Regions from separate parts of the Arthrobacter sp. BG3 genome, predicted to be linked through region 2. Evidence: riboswitches for the same ligand, from Rfam matches in the RefSeq annotation. Region 2 holds a riboswitch; each other region holds the start of a gene.
What was found. A riboswitch is a leader RNA that binds a small molecule or an ion and turns the genes downstream of it on or off. The one in region 2 is predicted to bind S-adenosylmethionine.
Positions count from the first base shown of each region.

Region 1: it holds a riboswitch for S-adenosylmethionine, as region 2 does, so the genes downstream of both, AC1MFL_RS07205 (cobalamin-independent methionine synthase II family protein) here and AC1MFL_RS15685 (aminotransferase class V-fold PLP-dependent enzyme) in region 2, are expected to answer to the same signal.
Region 3: it holds a riboswitch for S-adenosylmethionine, as region 2 does, so the genes downstream of both, metX (homoserine O-acetyltransferase MetX) here and AC1MFL_RS15685 (aminotransferase class V-fold PLP-dependent enzyme) in region 2, are expected to answer to the same signal.

Region 1 is NZ_CM155270.1:1,638,254-1,648,031, forward strand. It holds gene AC1MFL_RS07200 (adenylosuccinate synthase) at 230-1,519, opposite strand; SAM riboswitch class I at 1,852-1,956, shown strand; gene AC1MFL_RS07205 (cobalamin-independent methionine synthase II family protein) at 1,969-3,177, shown strand; gene AC1MFL_RS07210 (uracil-DNA glycosylase family protein) at 3,351-3,983, shown strand; gene AC1MFL_RS07215 (DUF3151 domain-containing protein) at 4,126-4,554, opposite strand; gene fbaA (class II fructose-bisphosphate aldolase) at 4,557-5,576, opposite strand; gene AC1MFL_RS07225 (TrmH family RNA methyltransferase) at 5,777-6,442, opposite strand; gene AC1MFL_RS07230 (HAD-IIA family hydrolase) at 6,552-7,406, shown strand; gene AC1MFL_RS07235 (thioesterase domain-containing protein) at 7,416-8,456, opposite strand; gene AC1MFL_RS07240 (hypothetical protein) at 8,541-9,182, opposite strand; gene AC1MFL_RS07245 (GAF and ANTAR domain-containing protein) at 9,290-9,778, opposite strand, start outside.
Region 2 is NZ_CM155270.1:3,488,039-3,497,816, reverse strand. It holds gene aroA (3-phosphoshikimate 1-carboxyvinyltransferase) at 1-441, shown strand, start outside; gene rsgA (ribosome small subunit-dependent GTPase A) at 425-1,540, shown strand; gene hisN (histidinol-phosphatase) at 1,642-2,454, shown strand; SAM riboswitch class IV at 2,563-2,676, shown strand; gene AC1MFL_RS15685 (aminotransferase class V-fold PLP-dependent enzyme) at 2,711-4,192, shown strand; gene AC1MFL_RS15680 (class I SAM-dependent methyltransferase) at 4,284-5,060, shown strand; gene AC1MFL_RS15675 (Nramp family divalent metal transporter) at 5,320-6,537, shown strand; gene AC1MFL_RS15670 (metal-dependent transcriptional regulator) at 6,548-7,261, shown strand; gene AC1MFL_RS15665 (hypothetical protein) at 7,309-7,680, shown strand; gene AC1MFL_RS15660 (hypothetical protein) at 7,731-7,865, shown strand; RNA gene ssrA (transfer-messenger RNA) at 7,975-8,343, opposite strand; gene smpB (SsrA-binding protein SmpB) at 8,484-8,954, opposite strand; gene AC1MFL_RS15645 (peptidoglycan DD-metalloendopeptidase family protein) at 9,064-9,778, opposite strand, start outside.
Region 3 is NZ_CM155270.1:742,174-751,951, forward strand. It holds gene AC1MFL_RS03390 (SGNH/GDSL hydrolase family protein) at 1-813, shown strand, start outside; gene AC1MFL_RS03395 (hypothetical protein) at 946-1,488, shown strand; gene AC1MFL_RS03400 (CoA-acylating methylmalonate-semialdehyde dehydrogenase) at 1,605-3,089, opposite strand; gene mmsB (3-hydroxyisobutyrate dehydrogenase) at 3,198-4,100, opposite strand; gene AC1MFL_RS03410 (LysR family transcriptional regulator) at 4,300-5,199, shown strand; gene AC1MFL_RS03415 (MFS transporter) at 5,379-6,773, opposite strand; gene metX (homoserine O-acetyltransferase MetX) at 6,955-8,142, opposite strand; SAM riboswitch class IV at 8,154-8,269, opposite strand; gene AC1MFL_RS03425 (bifunctional o-acetylhomoserine/o-acetylserine sulfhydrylase) at 8,407-9,723, opposite strand.

The sequences.
Region 1 (9,778 bases), 1.8 Mb from region 2:
GCGCAGCTTGGGGGCATGCGCCGGCCTGCACTTACAGTGGAAGACCGGCCGGAAACCTGGTGGGGGGTCCATGCTCCGGCGGCGCTTACAAAGGAGTAATCGCTGGGGTGCCCCGAAAGGTTACGCACCGATCGGAAGTTTCTTTTTCCTCGGGACGAGCAACGGCGGCGGGCCACCCTTCCAGGTGACCCGCCGCCGTCGGGCGCCGCGATGAATGCGTCAGTCAGTATCAGTCATTGATCAGATCGTTGATCACGATCGTCTGGTCGCGGTCCGGGCCGACACCGATCGCGGAGAACCGCGTGCCGGAGAGCTTCTCGAGTGCCAGCACGTAGTTCTTGGCGTTCTCCGGGAGGTCTTCCAGGGTGCGGGCACCGGTGATGTCCTCAGTCCAGCCTTCGAAGTACTCGAAGATCGGCTTGGCGTGGTGGAACTCGGTCTGCGTCATCGGCATTTCGTCGTGCCGGACGCCATCAACGTCGTAGGCCACGCAGACCGGGATCTGCTCGATGCCCGTGAGCACGTCCAGCTTGGTGACGAAGTAGTCGGTGAAGCCGTTGACGCGGGAGGCGTGGCGCGCCAGCACGGCGTCGTACCAGCCGCAGCGGCGCGGCCGGCCGGTGTTGACGCCGAACTCCCCGCCGGTCTTCTGCAGGTACATGCCCATCTCATCGAACAGTTCCGTGGGGAACGGTCCTGCGCCTACACGGGTGGTGTAGGCCTTGATGATGCCGATGGAGCGCGAGATCCGGGTGGGGCCGATGCCCGAGCCCACGGAGGCGCCGCCGGCGGTCGGGTTCGAGGAGGTCACGAAGGGGTAGGTGCCGTGGTCAACGTCGAGGAACGTGGCCTGGCCGCCCTCCATGAGGACCACCTTGCCCTCGTCCAGGGCGGTGTTCAGGACAAAAGTGCTGTCGATGACCAGCGGGCGGAGGCGCTCGGCGAAGGACAGGAAGTACTCCACGATCTCGTCCACCTCGATGTCCCGGCGGTTGTAGACCTTCACCAGCAGTTCGTTCTTCTGGCGCAGCGAGCCTTCGACCTTCTGGCGCAGGATGGAGGCGTCAAAGACGTCCTGGACCCGGATGCCGAGGCGGGCCACCTTGTCCATGTAGGCCGGGCCGATCCCGCGGCCGGTGGTGCCGATGGCGCGGCTGCCGAGGAACCGCTCGGTGACCTTGTCCAGGACCTGGTGGTAGGGCGCCACGAGGTGGGCGTTGGCGGAGACCCGCAGCTTGGAGGTGTCGGCGCCGCGGGCTTCCAGGCCGTCGATCTCCTGGAACAGCGCCTCGAGGTTCACCACGCAGCCGTTGCCGATAATCGGAACCGCGTTGGGGCTCAGGATGCCGGCCGGAAGGAGCTTGAGCTCATACTTCTCACCGCCTACGACGACGGTGTGCCCGGCATTGTTGCCGCCGTTGGGCTTGACGACGTAGTCGACTCGGCCACCAAGCAGGTCAGTGGCCTTACCTTTGCCTTCGTCGCCCCATTGGGCTCCGACGATCACGATTGCTGGCATGGGATCCTCCCCCATTCGTTCGGGCCAAAGTCCGTGTGATTCACCAGGGTGGTCACCGGAGCTCAGCGCCGTTCATGAGAACGCCCCGGATCTACCGCTGTGCTCTTACCATCAACGCCAGAGTCCGGGGCTCTTACCACCCAAGTTTAGCCGATCGCGGTGGCGTCGACTCATTTGACCATCCAATGGACTTCCCGCCGGCTGCGCGGGGACCTGGCGGGGGCGGCTGGGCCGGGAGGAGGCGGGGCGGCTGGGCCGGGACCCGGTGTCCAGCACGCGGAACTTCGCCGGATGGGCTTGCGCGGGGGCGCCCGGTCGAATTAGGTGGGAGGTGACCATCCCGAGCGGCCGAGGGACCTGGACCGTTGACGCCGCAGCAACCCTGCCCGTACGCAGCACTGTGACGGCCAAGGTGCTACCGCCAGGACCGATGGAAAGGAAGCGCCCCCATGCAGCAGAACACCGACCATATCCGCGCCACCCATGCAGGCTCATTGCCCCGCACCCCCGAGCTCATCGCGGCGAACGAGGCCAAGGAAACAGAAGGCATCACCCCCGAGTTCCTGGACCTGCTGGAAACGTCCGTGGTGGACATCGTCCGGCGCCAGAAAGACCTCGGCATTGATATCCCCAACGACGGCGAATATGGGCACACGATGTCCAGCTCGGTGGACTATGGCGCCTGGTGGAACTACTCCTTCAGCCGGCTCGGCGGCCTCGAGCCGACGGATGTGGACCGCTGGGCTGACGCTGCAGTGCACCGCTCCACACCCGGCAACATCGTGCTGACCTCCTTCCCGGACCGGCGCGACCGGCAGAAGTTCAACGAGGCCTACAACGACCCGTCCTCCGGAATCCTGGCGCACCGCAAAAGTGTCACCCAGCCGAAAATCGCCGGCCCGCTGAGCTACACCGGGCAGGACCTTGTGGGCTCGGACATCGCCAACCTCAGGACCGGCCTGGCCGCCGCCGGCCTGGCCGAGGGCTTCGTCGCCTCGCTGTCCCCGGGCTCCTGCGCCCGCGTCGCCAACGAGTACTACAAGACGGATGAGGAACTCCTCTACGCCTGCGCCGACGCCATGCGGGAGGAGTACAAGGCCATCATCGACGCCGGGCTCACGGTCCAGCTGGACGATCCGTCGCTGGCCGAAAGCTGGGACCAGATCAACCCGGAACCGAGCCTGGCCGACTATCTCAAATTCATCCAGCTCAGGGTTGAGGCGACCAACTGGGCGCTCCGCGACCTGCCGCAGGACCAGATCCGGCTGCACGTCTGCTGGGGTTCCTGGCACGGCCCGCACACCACGGACATCCCGTTCGCGGACATTGTCGGTTCCGTCCTGCAGATCAATGCGGGCGGCTACTCCTTCGAGGCCGCCAACGTCCGCCACGAGCATGAATGGCGCGTCTGGGAGGACACCAAGCTCCCCGACGGAAAAGTCATCATCCCCGGCGTCGTTTCCCACGCCACCAACGTCGTCGAGCACCCGGACCTGGTGGCTGACCGGATCGTACGCTTCGCCGAACTGGTGGGCCGGGAAAATGTGATTGCATCCACAGATTGCGGTCTGGGCGGCCGGGTGCACCCCCAAATTGCCTTTGCCAAGCTGGAATCCTTGGGAGAGGGCGCCCGCCGCGCCACCGCGCGGCTCTGGTAGCGGCCGCTCCGCGGGAACGGCATTTCGCGGGGCTTGATAGACTAGTAAGGATCGACCAGGAATCGGTCCACACCACATTTTCAAACCACACCGTACTTAACGTGCCCCGGTGCTCGGCGTGCCCACGTACGGTCTGGCAGCTTCACCAAAACCCGCAGGAGACTCAGCAATATATGACAGCCTTGGCCACTGAAAATTCCCGCGAACAGCTTCTGAGCCGCCGCTACGAACCTAGCGTCGCGGCCGTCAACGAGCTGTGCGACACGCTGCAGGCAACCAAAGCTGGCATGAATGTCCCGTATGTAGACCCGATGCACGACGTTGACGAGTGCCGCATCATCAGCCTCTTCTCCAACATCGGAACCGAGGACGAGTCAGGTTTCATCACCGCCGGCGACGAAGAAGCCGCCACCCGCCTGCTCGGCGTCCAGTGGAAGCTGGGCCTGCGCCCGGAGTTCGTGATGCCGTGGAACGTGCACCCCTGGTACGTCCCGGGCGAGCCGAACGGCAAGTTCACGCCGGACCAGATTTCCGCCGGCCTGAAGCCGCTGCTGAAGTTTCTCGCCGTCGTGCCCCGCGCCTCAGTGATCGTGGCCCACGGAACCGAAGCCAACCGCCTCGCTAACCTGCTCCTCAAGACCGAGGTGCCGATGATCTGGCGCCGCGGCCTCAAGACCTACAAGGTCCGCTCGCTCAGCGGCCGCGCCTTCGCCGGCACCCCTGCCCGCCAGGAGCAGTACCTCGAAGAAATGGGCACCGTCTACGCGGACGCCATGGCGCGCACCGGTCTGGCCAAGACCAGCTAGTCCGCACCCACCCGCGTCGACGACGGCGGGCGCCCACCTTCCGGTGGACGCCCGCCGTCGCACTTTAACCAGCAACGCGGGGTCACTTACGGTCCATCCCAGGGTGTGGAATGGACCGTAAGTGACCCCGCGTTGTGGTTGGTTAGCGGTTCTCGGCTTCGATGGCTGCCTTGGCGGCGGGATCGGAGTCCTTGAGGAACTTCTCGATCCGCTCCGGTTCCTCGGCCTCGCTGATGGCCGCGGAGGCGCGGCCCAGTGAATACAGGGCGCGCAGGAAGCCGCGGTTGGGTTCGTGCTCCCACGGGATGGGCCCGAAGCCGCGCCAGCCGTTGCGGCGCAGCGAGTCCAGGCCGCGGTGGTAGCCGACGCGGGAGTAGGCGTAGGAGTCGATGGTCCGGCCCTCTTTCCACGCTTCCTCGGCCAGCACGGCCCAGAGCAGCGAGGAGGTCGGGTTCTTTTCCACTAGGTCCAGGGCTTCCTGGCCCGCGTCCAGTGCTGCGTAGACCTCGGTCTCGGCAGGCAGGAGCGTGGGCTCAGGGCCCATCAGGTTCTTGCGGAACTCGTCCGACATCCTTAGAACGTCTTGCCGGTGGAGCCGAGCTGCTGGGCAGCCTCGACGACGCGGGCCGCGAGGCCGGCTTCGGCGGAGGCGCCCCAGACGCGGGGATCGTAGAGCTTCTTGTTGCCGACTTCGCCGTCGACCTTCAGCACGCCGTCGTAGTTGCGGAACATGTGGTCCACCACCGGGCGGGTGTAGGCGTACTGGGTGTCAGTGTCGATGTTCATCTTGATCACGCCGTAGGAGACCGCGTCGGCGATCTCCTTTTCGGACGAGCCGGAGCCGCCGTGGAAGACCAGGTCGAACGGGTTGGCCTTGCCGATCTTGGCGCCGACCTGCTCCTGGATGTCCTTGAGGATCTCCGGGCGGAGCTTGACGCCGCCGGGCTTGTAGACGCCGTGCACGTTGCCGAAGGTCAGCGCCGTGATGTAGCGGCCGTTCTCGCCGGAGCCGAGGGCTTCGATGGTGGCCAGGGCGTCCTCGACGGTCGTGTACAGCTTCTCGTTGATGGCGTTCTCGACGCCGTCTTCCTCGCCGCCGACGGTGCCGATCTCGACCTCGAGGATCATCCGGGCGGCAGCGGTGCGCTCCAGCAGTTCCCGGGCGATCCGCAGGTTCTCCGGCAGGGTCTCGGCGGAACCGTCCCACATGTGGGAGTTGAAGAGCGGGTTGCGGCCGGCCTTGACCTCGGCCTCGGAGGCTGCCAGCAGCGGCAGGACGAAGCCCTCGAGCTTGTCCTTCGGGCAGTGGTCCGTGTGCAGGGCGACGTTGACGCCGTAGTTCTTGGCGACTTCGCGGGCGAACGCGGCGAAGCCGAGAGAGCCGGCAACCATGTCCTTGGTGGAGGCGCCGGACCAGTAGGCGGCGCCGCCGGTGGAGACCTGGACGATGCCGTCGGATTCGGCTTCGGCGAAGCCGCGCAGGGCTGCGTTAAGGGTCTGGGAGGAGGTGACGTTCACGGCGGGGAACGCGAAGCCGCCCGTCTTAGCGCGGTCGATCATCTCGGAGTAGATCTCTGGGGTTGCAATGGGCATGCTGACTCCTAAAGTGAGTTTCGTCTGCGGGCTGGGCTCACCCTGGAGTGAACCTCGTCGGCTAGGAACCATCCTAGCCATTACTGCGCCGGGGGCAGTGTTTCCGGTCACTCGCGCCTGTAATATCCGGCTTCGCCCGGGTTCCCGGCAGGTTCCGCCGCGGTTCCCGGCGGGATCGCGCAGGCAAGGCCGCGGACGCGCTAACCCGGGAGCTGGCTGAAGACGTGCCGGCGGATCCAGGCGTGCATCGCGATGGCCGCGGCCGAGGCGGCGTTGATCGACCGGGTGGAGCCGAACTGCTCGATCGACAAGGTGTCCACCGCCGCTTCGTGGACCTCGGGGGACAGCCCCGGGCCCTCCTGGCCGAACACCAGCACGCAGTCCCTGGGCAGTTCGTAGGTCTCCAGCGGCACGGAGTCCGGGAAGATGTCGATCCCGATGATCGCGAGTCCCTCCCCCTGCGCCCAGGCCACGAAGTCCGCGACGGTGGGGTGGTGGCGGATGTGCTGGTAGCGGTCGGTGACCATGGCCCCGCGGCGGTTCCACCGGCGTCGTCCGATGATGTGGACTTCCTTGGCGAGGAACGCGTTGGCGGTGCGCACGACGGTGCCGATGTTCATGTCGTGCTGCCAGTTTTCAATCGCGATGTGGAAGTTGTGGCGCCTGGAGTCGAGGTCCGCCACGATCGCCTCGTGCTTCCAGTACCGGTATTTGTCGACCACGTTGCGCCGGTCGCCGTCCGCCAGGAGGTCCGGATCCCAGTGCTCCCCCTGCGGCAGTTCGCCTTCCCAGGGCCCGACGCCGACCTCCGCCTTGGGCTCCGCATCGGCCTCCGTCCCGGCAGCTGCCCCGGCCGCCGTCCCCACCTCTTTTGCGGTCAGGCTGCCGGAAAGGGTTTCGCTGGGTATCTCGGGTTCAGTCACGCCTCAACATTAGACTGGGACTGGCATCGGCACATTATCGGCGGAGGACAGCATGGCGGAGCAGCAGGAAGACCACAGGGACAACGCGGACCAAGTGCGTTCAACAAAATCCGTGTACCGCAGCGGCCAGGAGATTGAGTGCTGGCTGACTGACATGGATGGTGTCCTGGTCCACGAAAACCAGCCCATCCCGGGCGCCGCTGAACTCATCCAGCGCTGGGTGGACACCTCCAAGCGCTTCCTCGTCCTGACCAACAACTCCATCTTCACGCCGCGGGACCTCGCCGCACGGCTGAAGAGCTCGGGCCTGGAAATTCCCGAGGAGAATATCTGGACCTCGGCCCTGGCCACCGCGCAGTTCCTCAAGGACCAGGTCCGCGGCTCGGATTCGGGCAACCGCGCCTACACGATCGGCGAGGCGGGCCTCACGACGGCGCTGCACGAGGCCGGCTTTATCCTCACCGACCAGGATCCGGACTTTGTGGTGCTCGGCGAGACCCGGACCTACTCCTTTGAAGCGATCACCATGGCCATCCGGCTGATCCTGGGCGGCGCGAGGTTCATCGCGACCAACCCGGACGCCACCGGGCCCTCGAAGGACGGGCCGATGCCTGCCACCGGCGCCATCGCGGCGCTCATCACGAAGGCGACCGGGCGGGAGCCCTACATTGTGGGCAAGCCGAACCCGATGATGTTCCGCTCGGCCATGAACCAGATCGACGCGCATTCGGAAACCACCGCCATGATCGGTGACCGGATGGACACCGACATCATCGCCGGCATGGAAGCGGGGCTGCACACGGTGCTGGTGCTCAGCGGCATCACCCATAAGGACGACATCGCCGCGTACCCGTTCCGGCCCAACCAGATCCTGAACTCCGTAGCGGACCTGAAGAACCAGATCTAGGACCGCGCATCAGATGGCGGTTTTTTTGCCTCCGCCGGAGGGCAGCGGGAAGAGTTCGTCCTCGAGTTCCTCGATGATCGGCCGGTAGACGAAGGGACTCCAGCCCGGGCTGGCGTGTGCCGGCCGGGCGCCGTCGGTCCGCAGGGAGTCCGAGGCCATGTTGTCCTTGAAGGTCAGCGACCAGGAGTCCCGGGCGCTCTCGTAGTCCACGGTCCGGTCGCGGGGGTTGCCGATGAAGGCCATCCGGGTCCCGCCCAGCTTTCCCGCGAAACGGGTGGCGTCGAAGTGGTAGATGTAGGCGGACTCGGACTGGATCAGCACGCTGGAGGGGGCGATCGGCGAGAGCTGTTCCATCGTCTGGTCCAGGACCTGACCCCAGCTGCGCTCGTCCTTGTTCAGCATCCGCTCGCCCAGTTCGTAGCCGCCGCGCAGCACCGAGGGGAACCGGAAGCCGCTCTCGTACAGGAACACCACCCCTTCAAACCAGCTTTGGTCCAGCACGTCGTGCTTGCTGTAGGGGCTGGAATCCAGCAGGATGAAGGCCACCTCAATGCCGTGGAGCTCCCGGAGCCGGGCGGCGGCCTGGGTTGCCACCATTCCGCCGAAGCTGTGGCCATAGAAGTAGAACTTGGTGAGCTGGTGGGCCCGCGCGTGCTCCACGATGGCGATCACGATCTGGTCGATGTCGATGCCCACGTTGGAGTATCCGACGGCGGCGAGCTGGCCGCGCTTGTTCAGCGCCCCTCGCAGCGCGTTCAGGATCCACTGGGCCTCCTCCCAGCTCGTCTTGTAGCCGGGAAAGAGGAACCAGCTGGCGTTGGGGAAGTACTTCTCGGCCGTCTGGTCCGGCACCGTGAGGATCTTGTGGACGCGTCGTTCGGCCTGCACTCGCCGGGTGAACAGCATGTCGGCCGCCAGCACCGAGGCGGCACCGGCGCCGGCCAGGAAACCCCGCCGGGAGAATCTCTTCAGTTCCGCGGCATGGCGAAGCACCCGGGCGTCGGCCTTGCGGGCCCCGCCCGCGTCCTCAACTTCCGGCTCATGCGGCACATCTCTACCGTAGCCACGGAGGAACACGGATAAGAAACGACGCCGGATAACAGCTCGGCCACAGCCTGGCGGCCGGGCGTGGGCCTACACCGGTTCCGGTTCCCGGTCCGCTTCGGGGCGGCTGATGGTGCGGACGTTTGCGCGCTTGATGCTGCTGTCGCCGGCTGCGGGGCGGCTGATTTCCAGGTCGCGCGGGACTGTATTGATGCCGACCTGGCGGCGGCTGATTTCCAGGCCGATTTCGTCATAGGTCGCGAGGAGCTGGGAGCGGGCCATGTCCGCCGGGTTGTCCAGCAGCCCGAAGACGGAGTCACTGGCGGCCAGCAGTTCGTCGTCGGAGTAAACGTTCAGCGGCCGCGTTCCTAAGGCGTCAATGGATGCGGTGAACTCCGCCGACAGATCCAGGGACGGCAGCGCGGCGGCGATGTTTTCCACGAACGGGTTCAGTTCCAGGGAGACGCCGGCCGAGCTGGGCAGGGCGCCGGCCGTTTCGACGAGTGCCGCGGCGCCCTCGATGGCGTTGAGGTCGTTGCGGAGGCCTGCGAGAGCGGCGGATTCCACGAAGATCGCGCGGCCGAGATTCACCCGGATGTGCGAGGTGATGCCCAGCCGGCGGACGCGGGAGACCAGCTGCATCAGGGCCGGGCGGGAGAGCTGCGTCAGGCTTCCCCGAAGGTCGATCCGGACGACATCCGAGGCGATGTCCAGCTTAACTTGAGCGTTCAACGAGTTGTCCATAGGTACTCCAAAAAAGGGTGTCTATGGCCGACGGCTCAACCTCATTCAGGTTATAGGCCGCCGAAGGTGCACACAAGTCATATGGCGCTACCGGTTCAGCCCGCTGCTCTCCGGCCGGGTTCCTCGAAATGGGTGCGGGTCGCGGTGCCGCCCACGGACTGGACCAGGGACGCGGCGATGTCACGCAGCTTGACGTTGCCGTTGCTGGACGCGTCGGTGAGGATCCTGACCGCTGTCTCCTGGTCACAGCGGTTCTGCGCCATGACAATCCCGATCGCCATGTCGATCACGGTGCGGGATTCGAGGGTGGCGCGGAGGTTGGTGGCACTGTCGGTGTGCAGGGAGAAGCGCACGGCCAGGCGCAGCGCCTGGGAGATCTCCCGGGTGTAGCCGCGCGCCCGGGCGGCAACATCGCCGTCGAACTTGTGCGGCATGTCCGAATACAGGTTCAGTGCCGCCTGGGCCTCGCCCTGCAGATGGAACGGCACGGAGAGGACCGAGCGGAGGCCGTGCGAAGCGACGGCACTGGCGTAGTCCGGCCCCCAGCGGTCCTCATCAAAAAGGTCCGGGACGTAGACTTCGCG
Region 2 (9,778 bases):
AAGGGCGCGGACTTCGACGGGACCAGCGAACTTGCCCCCACCGTCGCCGCACTCTGCGCCCTTGCCACCGGCCCGTCGCGGCTGGGCGGCATCGCCCACCTCCGCGGGCACGAAACAGACCGGCTTGCCGCCCTCGTCGCCGAAATCAACCGCCTGGGCGGTGACGCGGAGGAGACGCCCGACGGTCTCATCATCCGTCCCGTGCCACTACACGGCGGAGTCGTCCACAGCTACGCCGACCACCGGATGGCCACGGCAGGCGCCATCCTGGGCCTGGCAGTGCCCGGCATCGAGGTCGAGGACATTGAGACCACGGCCAAGACCATGCCGGACTTCCCGCGGCTCTGGGAGGCCATGCTCGCGCAGGGCACCGCCGGAAGTGCAGCCCCCACAGGCCCGACCCCCGCAGACAAGGACGCCTCAGGTGGCACGCAGCACTGACTCCTGGGACGAATCCGACGTCCGGATCCGCCCCAATAAGAAGGGCACCCGTCCCCGTACCAAGGACCGGCCCGCCTACGACGACGCCGTCACCGGACGGATCATCACCGTTGACCGCGGACGCTACACCGCCGTCGTCGCCGAAGGCACGCCCGAGGAACGCAAAATCATCGCCGCCCGGGCCCGGGAACTGCGCCGGAACCCGGTCGTGGCCGGCGACTTCGTCTCCCTCGTCGGGGACGTCAGCGGCGAACCAGACACCCTGGCCCGGCTGGTCAAGATCCAGGACCGCAGGACCCTGCTGCGGCGCAGCGCCGATGACACGGACCCGATCGAGCGCGCCGTCGTCGCCAATGCCGACACGCTGGTGATCGTGGTGGCGGCCGCCAATCCGGAGCCCCGGACCGGGTTCATCGACCGCGCCCTCGTGGCCGCGTACGACGCCGGAATCGAGCCGCTGCTGCTTGTCACCAAGGCCGACGTCAAGGACCCTGCGGAGCTGCTGTCCAACTACCAGCACCTTGACTTCCCGGTGATCATCTCCAAGACAGCGGATTCGGCCGCCTCGGGCATCGATGCCCGCTCGGACGACGGGCTGTCGGCCCGGCTGGACAAGGACGCCGTCTCCCAGCTGCGCGCCCACCTCGACGGGAAGGTCACCGTCATGCTGGGCCACTCCGGCGTCGGCAAATCCACCATGGTCAACGCGCTCACCGGCGCCGAGCGCGCCACCGGCGGAGTCAACGCAGTGACCGGGCGCGGCCGCCACACCTCCTCCTCCGCGCTGGCCCTCAAGGTCAACGATGCGCCGCCGGGCAGCTGGATCATCGACACCCCCGGCATCCGCTCCTTCGGACTGGCCCATGTGGACCCCGACCGGATCCTGCGGTCCTTCCCGGACCTCGAGCCCGGGACCGACGACTGCGAGCGGGGCTGCAAGCACGATTCCAGCGCCGTCAACTGCGGCGTGGACGCCTGGGTCGCCGCCGGCCATGCGGGGGAATCCGGCCCGGCCCGGCTCGCCTCTCTCCGCCGCCTGCTGGGGACGGACCCGCGGATGGAAGCGCAGGACGTCAAGGAACTGGGCACCGTCTCCTGACCCTGCCGCCCGGACCGGCGATTGCCGTGCTTCGGGCGGCCTCCGGCGGCGCAGCATCCCGCCTCCCGCCCCGCCGCCCGCTTTGGCGGTAGTTTGGAACCATGAGTCAACCAGCTTCAAGCTACAACGATGACCTGCGCCTCGCCCATGTACTGGCAGATTCCGTAGATTCCCAGACCATGAGCCGCTTCAAGGCGCTCGATCTTCGGATCGAGACGAAGCCGGACCTGACGCCGGTGACGGACGCGGACAAGTCGGCCGAGGAAGCCATCCGCGGCCAGCTCTCCCGCTCCCGCCCGCGCGACGCCGTACTCGGCGAGGAGTTTGGCAGTTCCGGCCACGGCTCCCGCCGCTGGATCATTGACCCGATCGACGGGACCAAGAACTTCGTCCGCGGCGTCCCCGTCTGGGCCACCCTGATCGCCCTCGTCGACGAAGGCGAGCCGGTCGTCGGTGTAGTGAGCGCCCCGGCACTCGGGAAGCGCTGGTGGGCCGCGAAGGGCGCCGGGGCCTACATGGGCCGGTCGCTGGCGGCCGCCACCCGGCTGAGGGTCTCCAACGTTTCCAAGCTCTCGGACGCATCGCTGTCCTACTCCAGCCTGGGCGGCTGGAAGCAGCGCGGCAACCTCGACGAGTTCCTGGGCCTGACCGAGGAGGTCTGGCGCACCCGCGCCTACGGCGATTTCTGGTCCTACTGCCTCGTGGCCGAAGGCGCCGTCGACATCGCCTGCGAGCCGGAACTGAATCTCTACGACATGGCCGCGCTGGTCCCGATCGTGACCGAGGCCGGCGGACGCTTCACCTCCCTCGAAGGAGAAGACGGACCCTTCGGCGGCAACGCCCTGGCCACCAACTCCATCCTGCACTCGGAGGTCCTGAAGCGGCTCAATCCGGGGCTGGACGACCTGCTGTAGGCATTCCCGGGCGCCGCGGGCGCACCCCGCGGCGCGTGCCGTAACAAAGCGCTTCATAAAAGGCCCTTCCCTTTTCCGCTCCCGCGCAGATGTCCTAGGCTCGAAGCAGGTCACGAGTGCCAGCGCTAAACCCCGGTTTGCTGGCCGGCAACCCTCCATTCGCGGTGGGGTGCCCCGGGTGACGACCTGGCCGGTCCGGAACGGACCCGGCAAGCGCGGATCCCCGGTGCGTGGGGTCCTTTTCGAGCGAGGTCCCATGACAACTGCCACTTTTCCTGCTGCCACTTTTCCTGCCACTTCCGGACGCCAGGCCGGCGCCAGCCGCGCCGTTCCGGAGGCGAGGTTCGCCGTCGCCCGCCGGCCCCTGGCCGCCGTGTCCGGCGCCGAGATCCAGGCACCGCTGATCCAGGGCGGCAGCGTCCGCTACGCCAACCTGGATTACGGCGCCTCCGCCCCCGCCCTGTCCGTGGTCTCGGCTTACCTCAACGAGATCCTGCCGTTCTACGCCAGTGTCCACCGCGGCGCCGGTTATGCCTCCCAGATCAGCACCTCGGTCTACGAGAACGCCCGCAGCATTGTCCGCGGCTTCGTGGGCGGCCGGGCGGACGATTCGGTGATCTTCACCCGGAACACCACCGATTCCCTGAACCTGCTGGCCGGTTGCCTGCCCGTCGTCGACGGCGTGCACACCGGCGAGGTGCTCTATCTCGACATCGAACACCACGCCAACCTCCTGCCGTGGCAGGGCGTGCCGCACCGCAGTGTCATCGCCGCCCCCACCCTCGCGGCCACGCTGGAACTCCTCCGCGGGGAGCTCGCCTATGGCGGCGTCAGCCTGCTCGCCGTCACGGGCGCCTCCAACGTCACCGGGGAGATCCTGCCGATCCGGGCGCTGGCCGCCCTCGCCCACGAATACGGCGCCAGGATCGTCGTCGACGCCGCACAGCTGGCCCCGCACCGGCGGATCGACATCGCCGCGGACGACGTCGACTATCTCGCCTTTTCCGGGCACAAGCTCTATGCCCCGTTCGGCGCCGGCGTGCTGATCGGCCGTTCCGACTGGCTCGACGCCGGCACGCCGCACCTGGCCGGCGGCGGAGCGGTACAGGATGCGCGGATCGATGCGGTCAGCTGGACCACCGGCCCGGCACGGCACGAGGGCGGTTCCCCGAATGTCCTGGGCGCCGCCACCCTGGCCCGCGCCACGCAGGTGATCGCCGGGCTGGACGTGCAAGAGTGGCACGCGCACGAAAACGCCATCCGGTCCTTCCTCGTCGAGGGACTCGCCCGCATCGAGGGCGTCACCGTCCACCAGATCTTCTCGGACAGCGCCTCGTTCGATGCGCCGGCAGGAACCGGTCCGGACGCGGGGCCGGGCACCGGCACCATCGGCGTCGTGAACTTCTCGCTGGAGGGCTACGACGCAGGCCTGGTGGCGGCCTACCTGTCCGCTGAACACGGCATCGGGCTGCGCGACGGCCGTTTCTGCGCGCATCCCCTGCTCCGGCGGCTCGGGCTGCCCTCGGGATCACTGCGGGCCAGCTTCGGCCTGGGTTCCCGGCTGGAGGACGCCGAGCGGCTGCTCGCCGGGGTCCGGGAACTGCTCCGGTCCGGCCTCGGCTGGGACTACGTGGTGGACGCCGGACGCTGGGTGCCGTCCAACGACACCCGCAGCTACCCGCACTGGGCTCCCAACACACCGGGCACTGCCGGCGCGGCCCCCTGCACGCTGGGGTAGCCCCGCGGCGGAGGACCCGGACAGCGGCGCCCCGTCCCGCGTGCGGTAAATTCGAAAGGTACCCACCCGGACCTGCCGAAGGAGATCGCACGTGGCACGCGGCGGACCAAAACTGCACAGTGGCCCCAAACTGCATCACGAGCGGCGCCAGGAGCTGGGGCAAAGCTTCCGCGATGGCGGGGAACACTACGAACGCGTCCGCCCGGGCTACCCCGGGGATTCGGCCGACTGGCTGATTCCCGCCGGAGCCAGGGACGCCGCGGACGTCGGCGCCGGAACCGGGAAGTTCACGGCGCTGCTGGTCGCCCGCGGCCTGCACACAGTAGCGGTGGACCCCTCCGCCGACATGCTGGACCAGCTGCGCAGGACGCTCCCCGGCGTCACCGCCGTCGAGGGCACCGCAGAGCACACCGGGCTGCCCGCCGCGGCGTTCGACCTCGTCACCGTCGCCCAGGCCTGGCATTGGTGCGATCCCCTCCCGGCCAGCACGGAGATCGCCAGGATCCTGCGCCCCCACGGCGTCCTGGGGCTGGTCTGGAACCAGCTGGACACGTCCGTCCCCTGGGTGCACCGGCTCTCGCGCATCATGCATGCCGGCGATGTGCACAAGCCGCACTTCAAACCGCCGCTGGGTCCGGAATTCACGGGACTGGAGAGCCACCTCAGCCGCTGGGAGGACCCGGTGCGCGCCGGGGACATCCTGGAGCTCACCAAGTCCCGCAGCTATTACCTGGCGGCCGGTGAGGCGACCCGCGCCAAGGTGCTGGGCAACCTCGACTGGTACCTGCACGAGCATCTGGGTCACGGCCCCGACGACATCCTCCCGCTCCCCTACCTGACGCAGAGCTGGCGGGCCGTCCGGGCCTGACCCCGGCAGGTCCGCCCTGCAGGCCGGCCGGCCCTACCCTCGACGTTGCCCGGAACGGCCCGTTGGCTTATGGTTTCGGTATGCCTAATAATTATTTGTAGGCTATTGAAAACTCCGGTGCCGGCGTGGACCAGCCGCCACCGGCAGCGTCGTCGTCGACGCGCCAACCCCAGGGGAGCCCACCGTGCTGGACGTAACAGGCCACGAACCGCCGGCGCCGGACGCGGCCGTCCGGCGGATACCCGGTGGCCGCCGCGCCATGATCGGCCTGCTGGGTCCGGCGTTCGTCGCCGCGATCGCCTACGTCGACCCCGGCAACGTCGCGGCAAACCTCACGGCCGGCGCGCAGTACGGCTACCTCCTGGTCTGGGTGCTGGTGGCCGCCAACATCATGGCCGTGCTGGTCCAGTACCAGTCCGCCAAACTCGGGATCGTCACCGGAAAAAGCCTGCCGGAGATCCTCGGCGAACGGCTCAAGCCGTTCTGGCGCCGGGCGTTCTGGGTCCAGGCCGAGATCGTGGCCGCCGCCACCGACCTGGCCGAGGTGGTCGGCGGCGCGATCGCGCTCTACCTTCTCTTCGGGCTGCCCCTCCCCCTCGGCGCACTGATCGTCGGCGGCGTCTCCATGCTCCTGCTGGCGGTGCAGGCCAGGAACCGCCAGCGGCCCTTCGAGTTCATCATCATGTTCCTGCTGGCCATCATCACGATCGGATTCCTGGCCGGCCTGTTCATCAGCCCGCCCGATCCCGCCGGCGTCGCGGCCGGACTGATACCCGGGTTCCAGGGCCCGGACACCGTACTGCTGGCCGCAAGCATGCTGGGCGCCACCGTGATGCCGCACGCCATCTACGTCCACTCGGCCCTGTCACGGGACCGGCACCGCCCGAACCCGCACCTGCACGTTCCCGCGCCGGCCATGGCCCGCCTCGTCAGGGCGACCCGCTGGGACGTCGTCGCGGCCCTCGCCATCGCCGGCATCGTCAATATCGGAATGCTGCTGCTGGCCGCCTCGACCCTGGGCGGCGAGGAGGGCACGGATACCATCGAGGGCGCCCATGCCGCGATCACGAACAACCTCGGCCCGGTGGTCGGCGTCATCTTCGCCGTGGGACTGCTGGCCTCCGGTCTGGCCTCGACGTCCGTGGGCTGCTATGCCGGCGGATCCATCATGCAGGGGCTCCTCAAGATCCGGATCCCGCTGATGACGCGCCGCGTCGTCACCCTGATCCCGGCCGTTGTGCTGTTGAGCGTCGGCTTCGACCCCACCTGGGGCCTTATCCTCAGCCAGGTCGTCCTGAGCTTCGGCATCCCCTTCGTCCTGGTCCCGCTGGTGGTGCTGACCAGCAACAAGGCGCTCATGGGCCGCTTCGCCGACGGGCTGGCCCTCCGTATTGCCGCAATCATCAGCGTGATCCTGGTCGTGGCGCTGAACCTGGTCCTGCTGTGGCTGACGTTCTCCGGCGCCGCCGGACGGTAGGCTGGGGGCTGTGAAGACCAGTCTGCCCTCCTCCTCGATCGAGGACTACGTCAAGGTCATCTACTCCTTTACGGAGTGGCAGGACAAGCCCATCACCTCCACCCAGCTGGCCCAGCGCCTCGGCGTGGCCAACTCCTCGGTCTCCGAAATGGTCCGCAAGCTCAAGGACCAGGGCCTCGTGGACCACCAGCCCTACAGCGCCATCACCCTCACGGCCGACGGCGTCCGGCTGGCCCTGTCGATGGTCCGGCGGCACCGCCTGATTGAAACTTTCCTCGTCCGCGAGCTGGGCTACCGCTGGGATGAGGTCCACGACGAAGCTGAACTCCTGGAACACGCCGTCTCGGACACGTTCATCGAGCGGATGGCCGCCAAGCTCGGGAACCCGGTGCGGGACCCGCACGGCGATCCGATCCCCTCCGCCGACGGCTCCGTGCTGGTGCCCTCCGCCCGCCGGATGAGCGAGCTCGACGACGGGCACACCGGCCGGATCACCCGGATCAGCGACGAAAACCCCGAGCTGCTGCGCTACCTTTCCGCAGAGGCGATCGGGCTGGACGCGGACGTCGAGGTTTTGGGCCGGAAACCTTTTGGCGGCGCCCTGGTGGTGCGCATCGGCTCCGGCGGGAGCCGGCAGGAAGTCGACCTTGCCGAGGAGGTCGCGTCGGCCCTCTGGGTCCACAGCGAGGGCGACCATCCCGGCTGCATCCTCGCGCTGCACTGACTGGGGAGGGGCGAACCGGGTACCCTCCGATCCCGTATCGTTAAAGGATGGTTACCCGACGCGAAGCAGCCCAGATTCTCGACATTCCCCTGGAGATGGCTCACCGTCACAACATCCCGTCCCGGCTGAGCGACGCCGAGCTGGGCGAACTCCTTGACAACCCGCCGGCGTGGCTCGTCCAGTCGAAAGCCAACCGGACCGGCAAGCGCCCCATTTGGGTCCAGCTGACATGCGCGGTCTGCGGATATTCCGAGGCGGCCCGGCCAAAGAAGTGGTGGCCGGACTTCACCTATGTGTGCTGCGCGCACCACGCTCCGTATGAGATTCCCGGCCTCGGTACCGGGCTGGTCCGCAGTGAGTATGAGGGCGTGGGCAGCCGTTTTGTCGGCATCGTGGACGTCGCGGTGCCGGAGGCGTAACTTAATAGCACGGGGGCCATCCGGGCCCCCTGCCGTTAGGGAGCGCCCACATGCCTGACAAGACGCCGCACCGGAGCATGGCCAAGAAGCCGGTGAAAACCATCAAGGAAAAACGGGCCGAGAAGAAGACCAAGAACGTCGCGGAAACGCATGCCGACCCGGTTGCCCACATCAAGAAGCGCTGAGCACTGCTCGCCCGCCGAGCCGCCCAGGCAAAGCAAAAGGCCGGAAGCTGAAGCTTCCGGCCTTTTGTGTGGATCTTTACGGGGTGGAGCACCGTTGCCGGCGCTCCGATGGTGGAGATGGGGGGAATTGAACCCCCGTCCGATGTCGTGTTGTCAGGGCTTCTCCGGGCGCAGTTTGCGTTGGATTTTCTCGGCCCCAGCCATGCTACAAACAGCTGGCTGATCCGGGCCCAGTCATCTAAGAGTCCCGTTCACCCCGATGACGGGGGTAAACAGCAGTGGCTATCTAAATGACGCCAGGATCCGGGGCAATAGCAACCTCGGGCTGACGGACTGTCTTACTGCTTAGGCAGCGAGAGCGAAGTCAGTGCGTTTTGATTCGGCACTTATTGGTTTGCAGACAGCGTTTACGAGATAATTCTGCATCCTCGGCCCGCTTCACCTGTCGCGACTAACATCGTCGAAACCGATCATCCCCGTATTTTTTTATCAAACCGGTGAGGAAACTTGTTGAACCGCTTCGTTGCTGCTGAACCGATTCCGCGCCGTTCCTTCCCGGACTACCTAGCATAACGCACGTCCCGGCAGAATCATTCCCGCGGGTTGTGGCCAGTCTCCCTAGCGCCGGTTCCGCTCGCGCATGACGCGGAGGGCTTCGCGCTTGTCCTGCTGCTCTCGCAGGCTCTGGCGCTTGTCGTATTCCTTCTTGCCGCGGGCGACGCCGATCTCGACCTTGGCCCGGCCGTCCAGGAAGTACAGCTGGAGGGGGACGATGGTGAAGCCCGATTCGCGGATCTTGTGCGAAATCTTGGTGAGCTCGTCGCGGTGCAGCAGCAGTTTCCGGCGCCGGCGTGCGGCATGGTTGGTCCAGCTCCCCTGGTGGTACTCGGGGATGTGGATGCCCTCCATCCACAGCTCGTCGTTGTAGAAGGTGCAGAAGCCGTCGACCATGGAGGCATGGCCCTCGCGGAGGGACTTCACTTCCGTTCCCATCAGCGCGATCCCGGCCTCATAGGTGTCGAGGATGGTGTAGTCGTGCCGGGCCTTGCGGTTGGTGGCCACTACCTTACGGCCACTTTCTTTCGGCACGGTAGAACTCCTTGGATCGATGGGTGGGGCCGCAACCTGTACGGTGCGGTGTCCTCTCCAGTTTACGGCAGGGCCGCGGGTGAGCCGTGAGGCTTCCGCTCCAGGCGGATCAGAGCAGTGTCATCGGATCCACGGCCCGGCCGTTGAGCCAGGTCTCGAAGTGCGAGTGGCAGCCGGTGGAGTTGCCGGTGGTTCCCGAGTAGGCGATGAGCTGTCCCTGGCTGACCTGCTGGCCCGGGGAGACCGCCACGCTGGTGTTGTGGTAGTAGATGGTGGTCAGCGAGTTGCCCTGGACGACGCCGTGGGAGATCTTCACGTTGTTTCCGCCGCCGTCGTTGGCCCAGCCGGCCGAGAACACGGTGCCGGCCGCCGCGGCGTACACCGGCGTGCCGCAGGCTGCGGCAAAGTCGATGCCGGTGTGCATGTAGCCGCCCTGGCCGTAGAAGTCGATGGTGCCCGGCGGCGTCGAGCGCCAGCCGAAGCCCGAGCTGATCGGGACACCGTTGAAGGGCTGACGCAGTCCGAAGGCTGACGGCGGTCCGGCCGGGGCGGGGACGTACGGCGGCTTAGCCTGGCCCTGGGCACGGGCGGCTGCTGCGGCGGCGTCGGCGATCCGGCGCTGTTCGGCTTCCCAGGCCTCGCGGAGCTTGCGGTCGCGCTCGGCGATATCCGCCGCCACGGCGTCCTGCTGGGACTTGACCTGGGCGAGCTGGGTCTGGATTCCGGGTTTGGCGGCCTGGAGTTCGGCGTCGAGCCGGGTGGTGTCGGCGATGAGCTTGTCCACCTCGGACTTTTTGGCCTCGGCCTCGTCCCGGGCGGCTTGT
Region 3 (9,778 bases), 1.8 Mb from region 2:
ACCCGCTATGTGGCCATGGGGGACTCCTTCACGGAGGGCATCGGTGACCCCGAGCCTGCGAGTCCTGGCGGCCACCGTGGCTGGGCGGACCGGGTGGCCGAGGAGCTCAGCCGCGGCCACGAGGACTTTGCCTACGCCAACCTCGCCGTCCGGGGCCGCCTCCTGCAGCAGATCGTGGACCAGCAGCTGGCCCACTGCCTGTCCCTCCGGCCCGACCTCGTGACGCTGTCGGCCGGCGGAAACGACCTGATCCGCCCCGGCGGGGATCCGGATGCCCTGGCCGAAAAACTGGACTCGGTGGTGCAGATCCTCACTCTGGCCGGCGCCACGGTGGTCCTCTTCAACGGCCCCGACACCGGCTCGTCCGTGCTGGGCCGGGTGCGCAGCAAGGTGGCCATCTACAACGAGAACCTCCGCACCGTCGCGGCACGCCACGACGCCGTCATTGCGGACATGTGGTCCCTGCGGCAGCTGAACGATCCGCAGATGTGGGATGCGGACCGGCTGCACTTCTCGCCGCTGGGCCACCACACCATCGCGGCCATGGTCCTGGACTCCCTCAACGTCGAGCACACCCTGGAACCCCTCTCCCCCAAACCCCTGCCGCAGCGCAGCTGGCGCCAGGCGCGGTCCGGCGATCTGGTGTGGGCGCGCGAATACTTCGTGCCGTGGGTGGTCCGCCGGCTACGGAACCGGTCCTCCGGCGACGGCGTCACGGCCAAGCGTCCCCTCCCGGGGCCGGTCTTCGGCCCCGGGATGCCGCTGGGCTCGGGCGAGGGGCCGCCCGGCGCCGAAGAGCCCGTGCGCCCCTGAACGTCCTCACCGGGCCGCCCGGACCCAGGGCACGTGTCCCGGGGGTGCACGGTGGGGACGCCACGGAACAGGGCACGACGGGCGGGGTGCGGGCGTTAAGCTGGGAGGACACTTCCTGAGAGGCACGGTACCGTGAACAGTCTGTTCTTTTGGATCATCGTTTTGTCATTCCTGATCCCGATGGCGATGCGCTACTACAAGAAGTCGGTGCGCGGGCGGAACCAGAACCAAGGCGGCGTCCCGGACCAGTTCGGACAGTTCCCCGGCAACCCTCCCGGCGGCGGGGCCGGATACCCGGGCCAGCAGAACAAGCAGCCGCGCGACGGGTTCACCCAGCGGGACTATTACGGGGCATTCGGCGAGCTGGGGGCGCCCCAGCAGCCCGCGCCGCCGGCGAACCAGCCGTACCCGGGCCAGCCGTACCCGGGCCAGTCGTACCCCGGCCAGCAGCCCCCGGTCCCTTACGAAGACAGTCCGGGATACCCCGGCAACCGGCCCCAGGCTTTCCAGCCGCAGGCCGCACAGCAGCCCTCTGCCCCGGCGGTGCCCCCGCCGCCGTCGGCCCCGCAGGGCTTCCGTGCACGCAAGCTCGCGGAACTGGACCAGCGGTACAGCGACGGCGAGCTCACCATGGAGAATTACATGGCCCAGCGCGCGGAGATCATGAAGGGCTAACTCCCCCAAACCACCGCCACCACAAACAACGCGGGGTCACGTACCGCCCATAATCCGGTCACGGATGGGCTGTAAGTGACCCCGCGTTGTTTGTTGGGCGGGCGGGGTTGTGGGGGTCAGTCGACCTGGGGGAAGCCGAGGTCGATCACCGAGGTGGACGGATCCGGCCAGCGGGTGGTGACGACCTTGCCGCGGGTGTAGAAGCGGATGCTCTCGGGGCCGTACATGTGGGTGTCGCCGAAGAGCGAGTTCTTCCAGCCGCCGAAGGAGAAGCTCCCCACCGGAACCGGGATCGGCACGTTGACGCCCACCATGCCGGCCTCGACGTCGAACTCAAACTGCCGTGCGGCGCCGCCGTCGCGGGTAAAGATCGCCACGCCGTTGCCGAACTCGTTGTCGTTGACGAGCCTGACGGCGTCGGCGTAGGTTTCGACGCGGACCACGGAGAGGACCGGGCCGAAGATCTCGTCGTCGTAGACCTTCATGCCGGGCTTGACGTGGTCAACCAGGCTGACGCCGATGAAGAAGCCGTTGGAATCGAACTTCTGCTCCCGGCCGTCCACCACCACGGTGGCCCCCTCGCTGGCCGCGCCGGCGACATAGGAGGCGACCTTGTCCCGGTGCGCGGCGGTGATGAGCGGGCCCATCTGGGATGAGGGGTCCGTGCCGGGGCCGATCTTCAGGGTCCCCATCCGGGTGGTGATAGCGCCGACGAGTTCATCGGCGATGTTCCCGACCGCGACCAGGACGCTGACGGCCATGCAGCGCTCGCCGGCGGATCCGTAGGCGGCGGAGACAGCCGCGTCGGCGGCCATGTTCAGGTCCGCGTCCGGCAGGACCACCATGTGGTTCTTGGCGCCGCCCAGGGCCTGGACGCGCTTGCCGTGGTCGGCGGCGCGCTTGTAGATGGACTGGGCAATCGGCGTCGAACCGACGAAGCTGATGGCCTTGACGTCCGGGTGTTCCAGGAGCACGTCGACGGCTTCCTTGTCACCATGGACGACGTTGAGGACACCGGCGGGGAGGCCAGCCTCGGCGAAGACCTGGGCGATGAAGACGGCCGAGGACGGGTCCTTTTCGCTCGGCTTGAGCAGCACGGTGTTGCCGCAGGCCAGGGCGCTGCCGATCATCCACAGCGGCACCATGGCCGGGAAGTTGAACGGCGTGATGCAGGCGACCACCCCGACCGGCTGGCGCACCGAGTGGACGTCGACGCCGCCGGCCACCTGCTCGGAGCGCTCACCCTTGAGGGCGTGGGACAGGCCGGTGGCGAATTCGATATTCTCCAGGCCGCGGGTGATCTCGCCCTCGGCGTCGGAGAGGACCTTGCCGTGTTCGCTGGTCAGCAGGGCGGCCAGCTCGGGCCGGCGCTGCAGCAGCAGTTCGCGGACCTTGAAGAAAATGTTGGTGCGCTTGCCGAGGCTGGTGGCGCGCCAGCCGGGCAGGGCCGCGCGGGCGGCACGGATGGCCTCCTCGACACGGTCGGCGGAGGCGAGGGCAACTTCCTTTTCCTGCTCGCCGGTGGCCGGGTTGAAGACGGGGCCGTAGCGCTCGGCGTCGGAAATCAGGGCGCCGTTGATGAAGTGCGGGATGCGTTCCATGGGGGGTTCTCTTTCGTGGGGAGCTGTTGTGGGCAGCGGTGCGCGGCGTTTGCCTGCGCAGGGCCGTTGCGTGGCTGCGTTTGCCCGGCCGCGTTGGCTGGGAGGTGCCTACTTGCCGGTGTCCAGGGTGCCGTCGACCAGCTTGACGATCGCGGAGCAGTCCATGCCGGCGTTGCCGGAGTCGATGAGGCGCTGGAAGAGCTGCTGGACGTGCTCGCCGATTTCCAGCGGGGTGCCGGTGTCGCGTGCCGCGCTGATGGCGAGTCCGATGTCCTTGTTGGCCAGCTCGGTGGTGAAGGTCGGGGCGAAGTCGTTGTTGGAGGCCGCGGTGGGGACCACGCCGGCTACCGGGTACCAGGTGCGCAGCGCCCAGCTGTCGCCGGAGGAGACGGATGCGATGTCCCAGAAGACCTGCTTGTCCAACCCGAGCCGGTCCGCGAGGACGGCGCCTTCCGCGGTGGAGGCCAGGTTGATGAAAAGCATGAGGTTGTTGCAGATCTTTGCGGCCTGGCCGGTGGTGGCGCCGCCAGTGGGGATGATGTTGGCGGCCATCGGCTTGATGTACTCGGTGGCCTCGGCCACGGCGCCGGCTTCGCCGCCGATCATAAAGGTCAAGGTGGCGGCCTTCGCGCCGCTCATGCCGCCCGAGACCGGGGCGTCGACAAAGCGGAAGCCGGCGGCAGCCGCGGCGTCGTGTAGGGCCTGGGCGGAGGCGATGTCGATCGTGGAGGAGTCCACCAGCAGGGTCCGGGTGTCCGCGTGGGCCAGGACGCCGTCCTCGCCAAGGTAAACAGCGCGGGCGTGCTCGCCCTTGGGGAGCATGGTGAAGACGACGTCCGCACCGTCGACGGCGTCGGCGATGCTTGCTGCAGGCTTTACTCCGCCTGCTTCCGCGGCGGCGACGGCCTCGGCGTTGAGGTCGAACCCGCGGACATCGTGGCCGGATTTGGCGAGATTCACAGACATGGACCCGCCCATGTTCCCCAGTCCGATCCAAGCGATAACTGCCATGGCGTAAGCTCCTTTGCTTTGCTGCGCGTAGTGCTGTGGGTGCTGCTTTGCGGCGGCTTGTGTGCTGCCTGTGGTCCGGCCGTTCCGCCGGACTCTCCGGGTCAAGCATCACACCCTGCTACAGTGCAATCAAGGGAAAAAACTACAGATGGTATGTGCATGGATGCACATACCTGATTTCAGAGGAGTCATTGTGGACTTGCGGCGGCTTCCGAGTCCGGACGACCTGCTCATCCTGCTGACCGTGGCCCGGCTGGGCAGGTTCAATGCGGTGGCGGAAGCCCTCGGCACGACCCACACCACCATCTCCCGCCGGATCCTGGCGCTGGACAAACAGCTGGGCGGCCGGACGCTGGAACGGAGCCCGCACGGCTGGGAGCTGACGGACCTTGGCAACGAGGCCGTGGCAGCCGCCGAAGCGATCGAGGGCACCCTCGGGGCACTCACGAACCGGATCGCCCGGTCCGAAGATGTGCTGTCGGGGCTGGTCCGGATCAGCACCCCCGACGGCTTCGGCGCCGAGTTCGTCGCCCCGGCGCTGGTCCGGCTGCAGCGGGGCCACCCGCTGCTGAACGTTGAAATGCTCAGCGCCACCCGCAAGGTCAGCCAGAACCGGTCCGGGGTTGATCTCGAGGTGGTGGTGGGCAATCTGGACGTTAGCAACGCGCAGACCATCTTCCTGTCCAACTACTTCCTCCGGCTGTACGCCAGTCCGCAGTACGCCCGGGAGCATGGCCTGCCGGCGACGCTCGACGACGTCCGGCAGCACGGTTTTGTCTCTTACGTGGAGTCCGCACTGCAGGTCGCCGAGCTCGGCCACCGCTCCACCCAGCTTCCCGTCCCCCGCTCCAGCTTCCAGGCCACGAGCATCTTTGCCCAGCTCGAGGCTGTCCGGCGGGGTGCAGGGATCGGCCTGCTGCCCAACTTCCTGGCCGTCGGCGACCCCAATTTCGTGCCCGTGCTGCCGGACGACTTCCAGCGGCAGCTCCCGATCTGGGCGGCGGCACGCGCCGAATCGCTGCGTTCGGCCCCGGTGCAGGCGGTGCTCGGGGCGGTCCGGACGGAGATCTCCGAACGCCAGGATGTCCTCGCGGGCTGAGCCGAACACGCCGGCTGGGCCGTCCCGCCGGGATGGGCCGTCCCGCCGGGCTGGGCCGTCCCGCCGGGCTGGGCCACCCTAACAGCGACAGCCCGGGTCCCCGCACTGCAGGGACCCGGGCTGTCGCTCATCCGCTAATGATTCGTAGCGGGTGGATATTGCCAGTTACTTCTTGACTGCTATTTCTTGACTGCTACCTTGCTTGCGGCAAGGAGGTCGGCGGTGCCCTGGGCGTCGGCGGCGTCGACGTCGTGCAGCGAGACTCCGCGGGTTTCCTTGAGGAAGAACACGGCCACCATCGTGACCAGGCAGGCGCCGAGCAGGTAGATCGCCACCGGGGTGGAGGATTTGAACTGGCTCAGCAGGGCGACGGCGATGATCGGGGCCAGCGAGCCGGCGACGATCGAGGTGACCTGGTAGCCCAGGGAGACGCCGGAGTAGCGCATCCGGGTGGGGAACATTTCAGCCATGATGGCCGGCTGGCCGGCGTACATCAGGGCGTGGAAGAGCAGGCCGATGGTGACGGCGGCCAGGATGATGAAATCGTTCCCGGTGTCCATCATCGGGAACGCGAAGAAGCCCCAAGTGGCGCCCAGGACGGCACCGGCCATATAGACGGGCTTGCGGCCGAAGTGGTCGGACATGCGGCCGACCATCGGCACCACGCAGAAGTGGATGAAGTGCGCGATGAGCAGCAGGAGCAGGATCCGTGAGGTGTCGGTGTGGACCACTGTCTTGAGGTAGGTGATGGAGAACGTGACCACGAGGTAGTAAAGGATGTTCTCCGCGAAGCGCAGGCCCATGGCGGTGAAGACACCGCGGGGGTAGCGGCGGAAAACTTCCTTGACGCCGTAGCCCTTGTGGCCGGCGTCGACCTCTTTGCGGGCCTCCAGGAAGATGGGGGCGTCGCTGACCTTGGTGCGGATGTAGTAGCCCACGAGTACGATCACGGCGGAGAGCCAGAACGCCACACGCCAGCCCCAGGACAGGAAGTCCGCGGAGGAAAGCAGCGCGGAGAGGCCGAACAGCACCGCGGTGGCCAGGAGGTTGCCCAGCGGTACGGCCGACTGCGGCCAGCTGGCCCAGAAGCCGCGGGACTTGTTGGGGCTGTGCTCGGCGACGAGCAGGACGGCGCCGCCCCATTCACCGCCGACGGCGAAGCCCTGGGCGAAGCGCAGGAAGACCAGCAGCGCCGGAGCCCAGTAACCGATCTGCGCGAAGGTGGGCAGGCAGCCCATGAGGAAGGTGGAAACGCCGACCAGGATGATGCTCAGCTGCAGCAGCTGCTTGCGGCCGAACTTGTCGCCGAAGTGGCCAAAGACGATGCCGCCGATCGGGCGGGCGATGAAGCCAACAGCGTAGGTGAGGAAGGCGGCGAGGATGCCGTCCAGCTCGGTCCCCGAATTGGGGAAGAAGGCCTTGCCGAAAACAAGGGTGGCCGCGGAGGCATAGAGGAAGAACTCATACCATTCGACGACGGTGCCGGCCATGGAGGCCGCAACTACCTTCTTCAGGCCGGACGATTTGACGTCCGGCTCTTCTGCGCGCCTCGCGGCCGCGTTTTCCGTACTCATTGTGACTCCTTCGGTGTCTCCGTCGACACCCTATGGACCATTCGGGAGGAGGGCGCCTGTGATGTAAGACACGCGGCACCATTACCCACGAGTATGGTCCCATCCGGAGCGGGCCTCAACGGCCATTAGTGCAGGGGGCATCTGCAAAAATGCACACGGGACGCCGTTTCAGGCCGCAGGACTAGCCGAAGAAGTGCTGCCGGAGCTGGTCGTTGAGCTGGCCGATCTCGGTCAGGAAGCCGTCGTGCCCGATCGGCGCCTGGATGGTGTGCACCGCAACCTCGCCCGGCAGGGCATCGGCGAGCGCGTGGGACTGGGCCGGGAAGTACAGCCGGTCCGAGTCGACGGCCGCCACCAGGAACGCCGCGGTGGCCGGAGCCAGGGCCTCTGTGAGGGCGCCGCGGCCCCGGCAGATGTCGTGGCTCATGAGCGCCTCGGTGATGGCGATGTAGCTGTTGGCGTCGAAGCGGCGGACCAGTTTGTTGCCCTGGTGGTCGAGGTAGCTCTCCACCTGGTAGCGGCCGCGCCCGGCGAGGGATCCGGCTTCCAGCGGGGCCTCGGAGGCCTGGGCGTTCCGGCCGAAGCGTCCGTCTAGCTCTGCCGCCGAGCGGTAGGTGATGTGCGCTATCCGCCGGGCCAGGGCCAGCCCGGCTTCCGGTTCGGGTCCGCCGTAGTAGTCCCCGCCGTTGAAGTTCGGGTCCTGCCGGATGGCCAGCGTCTGGGCCTGGGCGAAGGCAATCTGTTCGGCGGTGCTGCTGGCTCCGACCGAAATCACGGCGCAGCGCTGGACCCGTTCCGGGTAGCTGACGGCCCATTCCAGGGCACGCGCCCCACCCAGGGACCCCCCCAGCACGGCGTACCAGCTGCGGACGCCCAGGGCGTCCGCCAGTCGTGCTTCGGCTTCGGTCGTGTCCCGGAGCGTGACAAGCGGGAACCGTGAGCCCCAGGGCTTTCCGTCCGGCGCCGTCGACGAGGGGCCCGTGGAGCCGTAGCAGCCGCCAAGGATATTGATCGAGACGACGAAGTACTTGTCCGTGTCCACCGGCGCGCCGGGACCGGCGAGCTGCTCCCACCAGCCCGGCTCCTCGGTGGCGCCCCGCGTGACGTGGGTATCCCCCGTCAGCGCGTGCTCGATCAGCACGGCGTTGGAGCGGTCCGCGTTGAGCGTCCCCCACGTCTCGTAGCCGAGGGTGACGTCAGGCAGCCGGGCGCCGGACTCGAGCTCCAGGTCGCCGATCCGGAGGTACCGGACCGTACCATCCGGGACAGTGCCGCCCGGGTCAGCGGCGTCCGGACCACCTGGGGCGGAGGCATCGGCGTGGGAGGTTTTGCTTACAGGTGCACCCTGGCGGGTGACGGCAATCGTCATCTGAGGACCTAACTTCGCGCTTGCCCGCCGACAGCTGACCGGCAGGCCAGGTCTTCACCCGGGGCACCCCGCCGCAAAAGGAGGGTTGCCGGCCAGCAAGCCGGGGCTGTCGCTGGCACTCATGACCTTCACTGAGTGTACGAAATGCGGCGCCCCGGTGGCGAAGATTGTGACGCCCGTATGACTCCCCGGGTCAAACCAGCGCGCCGGCCCCGACACCCCGGCGCCCGGCAGTGCGGCCGGGGGCGCCGGGCGTCGGGGCGCTCAGGCGGTCTTGGCCGCGCGGAATCCGGCGTCAAGGTCGGCGAGGATGTCGTCGATGTGCTCCAGGCCCACCGAGAGCCGCACCAGGCCGGGATTCACGCCGGCAACGGCCTGCTGCTCCGGGGAGAGCTGGCTGTGCGTGGTCGACGCCGGGTGGATGACGAGGGAGCGCACGTCGCCGATGTTCGCCACGTGCGAGTGCAGCTCGAGGGCGTCAACGAAGCGCTTTCCGGCCTCGGCTCCGCCGGCGAGATTGAAGGACACGACGGCGCCGGTCCCCTTCGGGCCGTACTTGCGGCCGCGCTCGTACCAGGGGCTGGAGGGCAGCCCCGCGTAGGCGACGGATTCGACGTCGTCCCTCGCCTCGAGCCATTCGGCCACCCTGATGGCGTTGGCGACGTGCCGCTCCATGCGCAGGCTCAGGGTCTCGATGCCCTGGGCGATGAGGAAGGCGTTGAACGGGGACACCGCCGAGCCGAGGTCACGCAGCAACTGGACGCGCGCCTTGAGGATGTAGGAGAGGTTGGCGCCGAGGGCACCGTCCGCGCCGAGGTCCCGGGCGTACACCAGGCCGTTGTAGGTGGGGTCCGGGGTGTTGAAGCCGGGGAAACGCTCCGGGTCCTTGCCGAAGTCGAAGTTGCCGGAGTCCACGATCACGCCCGCGATCGCGGCGCCGTGGCCGCCAAGGTACTTGGTGGCGGAGTGCACCACGATGTCCGCACCCCACTCGATCGGCCGGATCAGGAAGGGGGTGGAGAGGGTGTTGTCCACGATCAGCGGGACGCCGGCCTCGTGCGCAACCTGCGAGATGCCCTCGATGTCCAGCACGTCCTGGCGGGGGTTGGAGACCACTTCGCCGAAGAACAGCTTGGTGTTCGGCTGCACGGCGTCACGCCACTGGGCCAGGTTGTCCGGGTCCTCCACGAAGGTGACGGTGATGCCGAACTTCTTTAGGGTGTGCGCGAGCAGGTTGTAGGTGCCGCCGTAGAGGCTGGGGCTGGCCACCACGTGGTCACCGGCCTCGGCGACGTTGAGGATCGCGAAGGTCTCCGCGGCCTGGCCGGAGCTCAGCAGCAGCGCCGCGAGTCCGCCCTCCAGGCTGGCCACCCGCTGTTCGACGGCGTCCTGGGTGGGGTTGCCGATCCGGGTGTAGATGGGAGCCAGTTCGGCAAGGGCGAAGCGGTTGGCGGCGCTTTCCGCGCTGGGGAAGACGAACGACGTCGTCTGGTAGATCGGCAGCGAGCGGGCGCCGGTGGCGCTGTCCGGCTCCTGGCCGGCATGGATCTGGCGGGTTTCGAAAGACCAGGCATTGGACATCTGGAGGCTCCTTTTAGGGACTGGGCACAGACAACCCCGGACCCCGTTGGCCCGG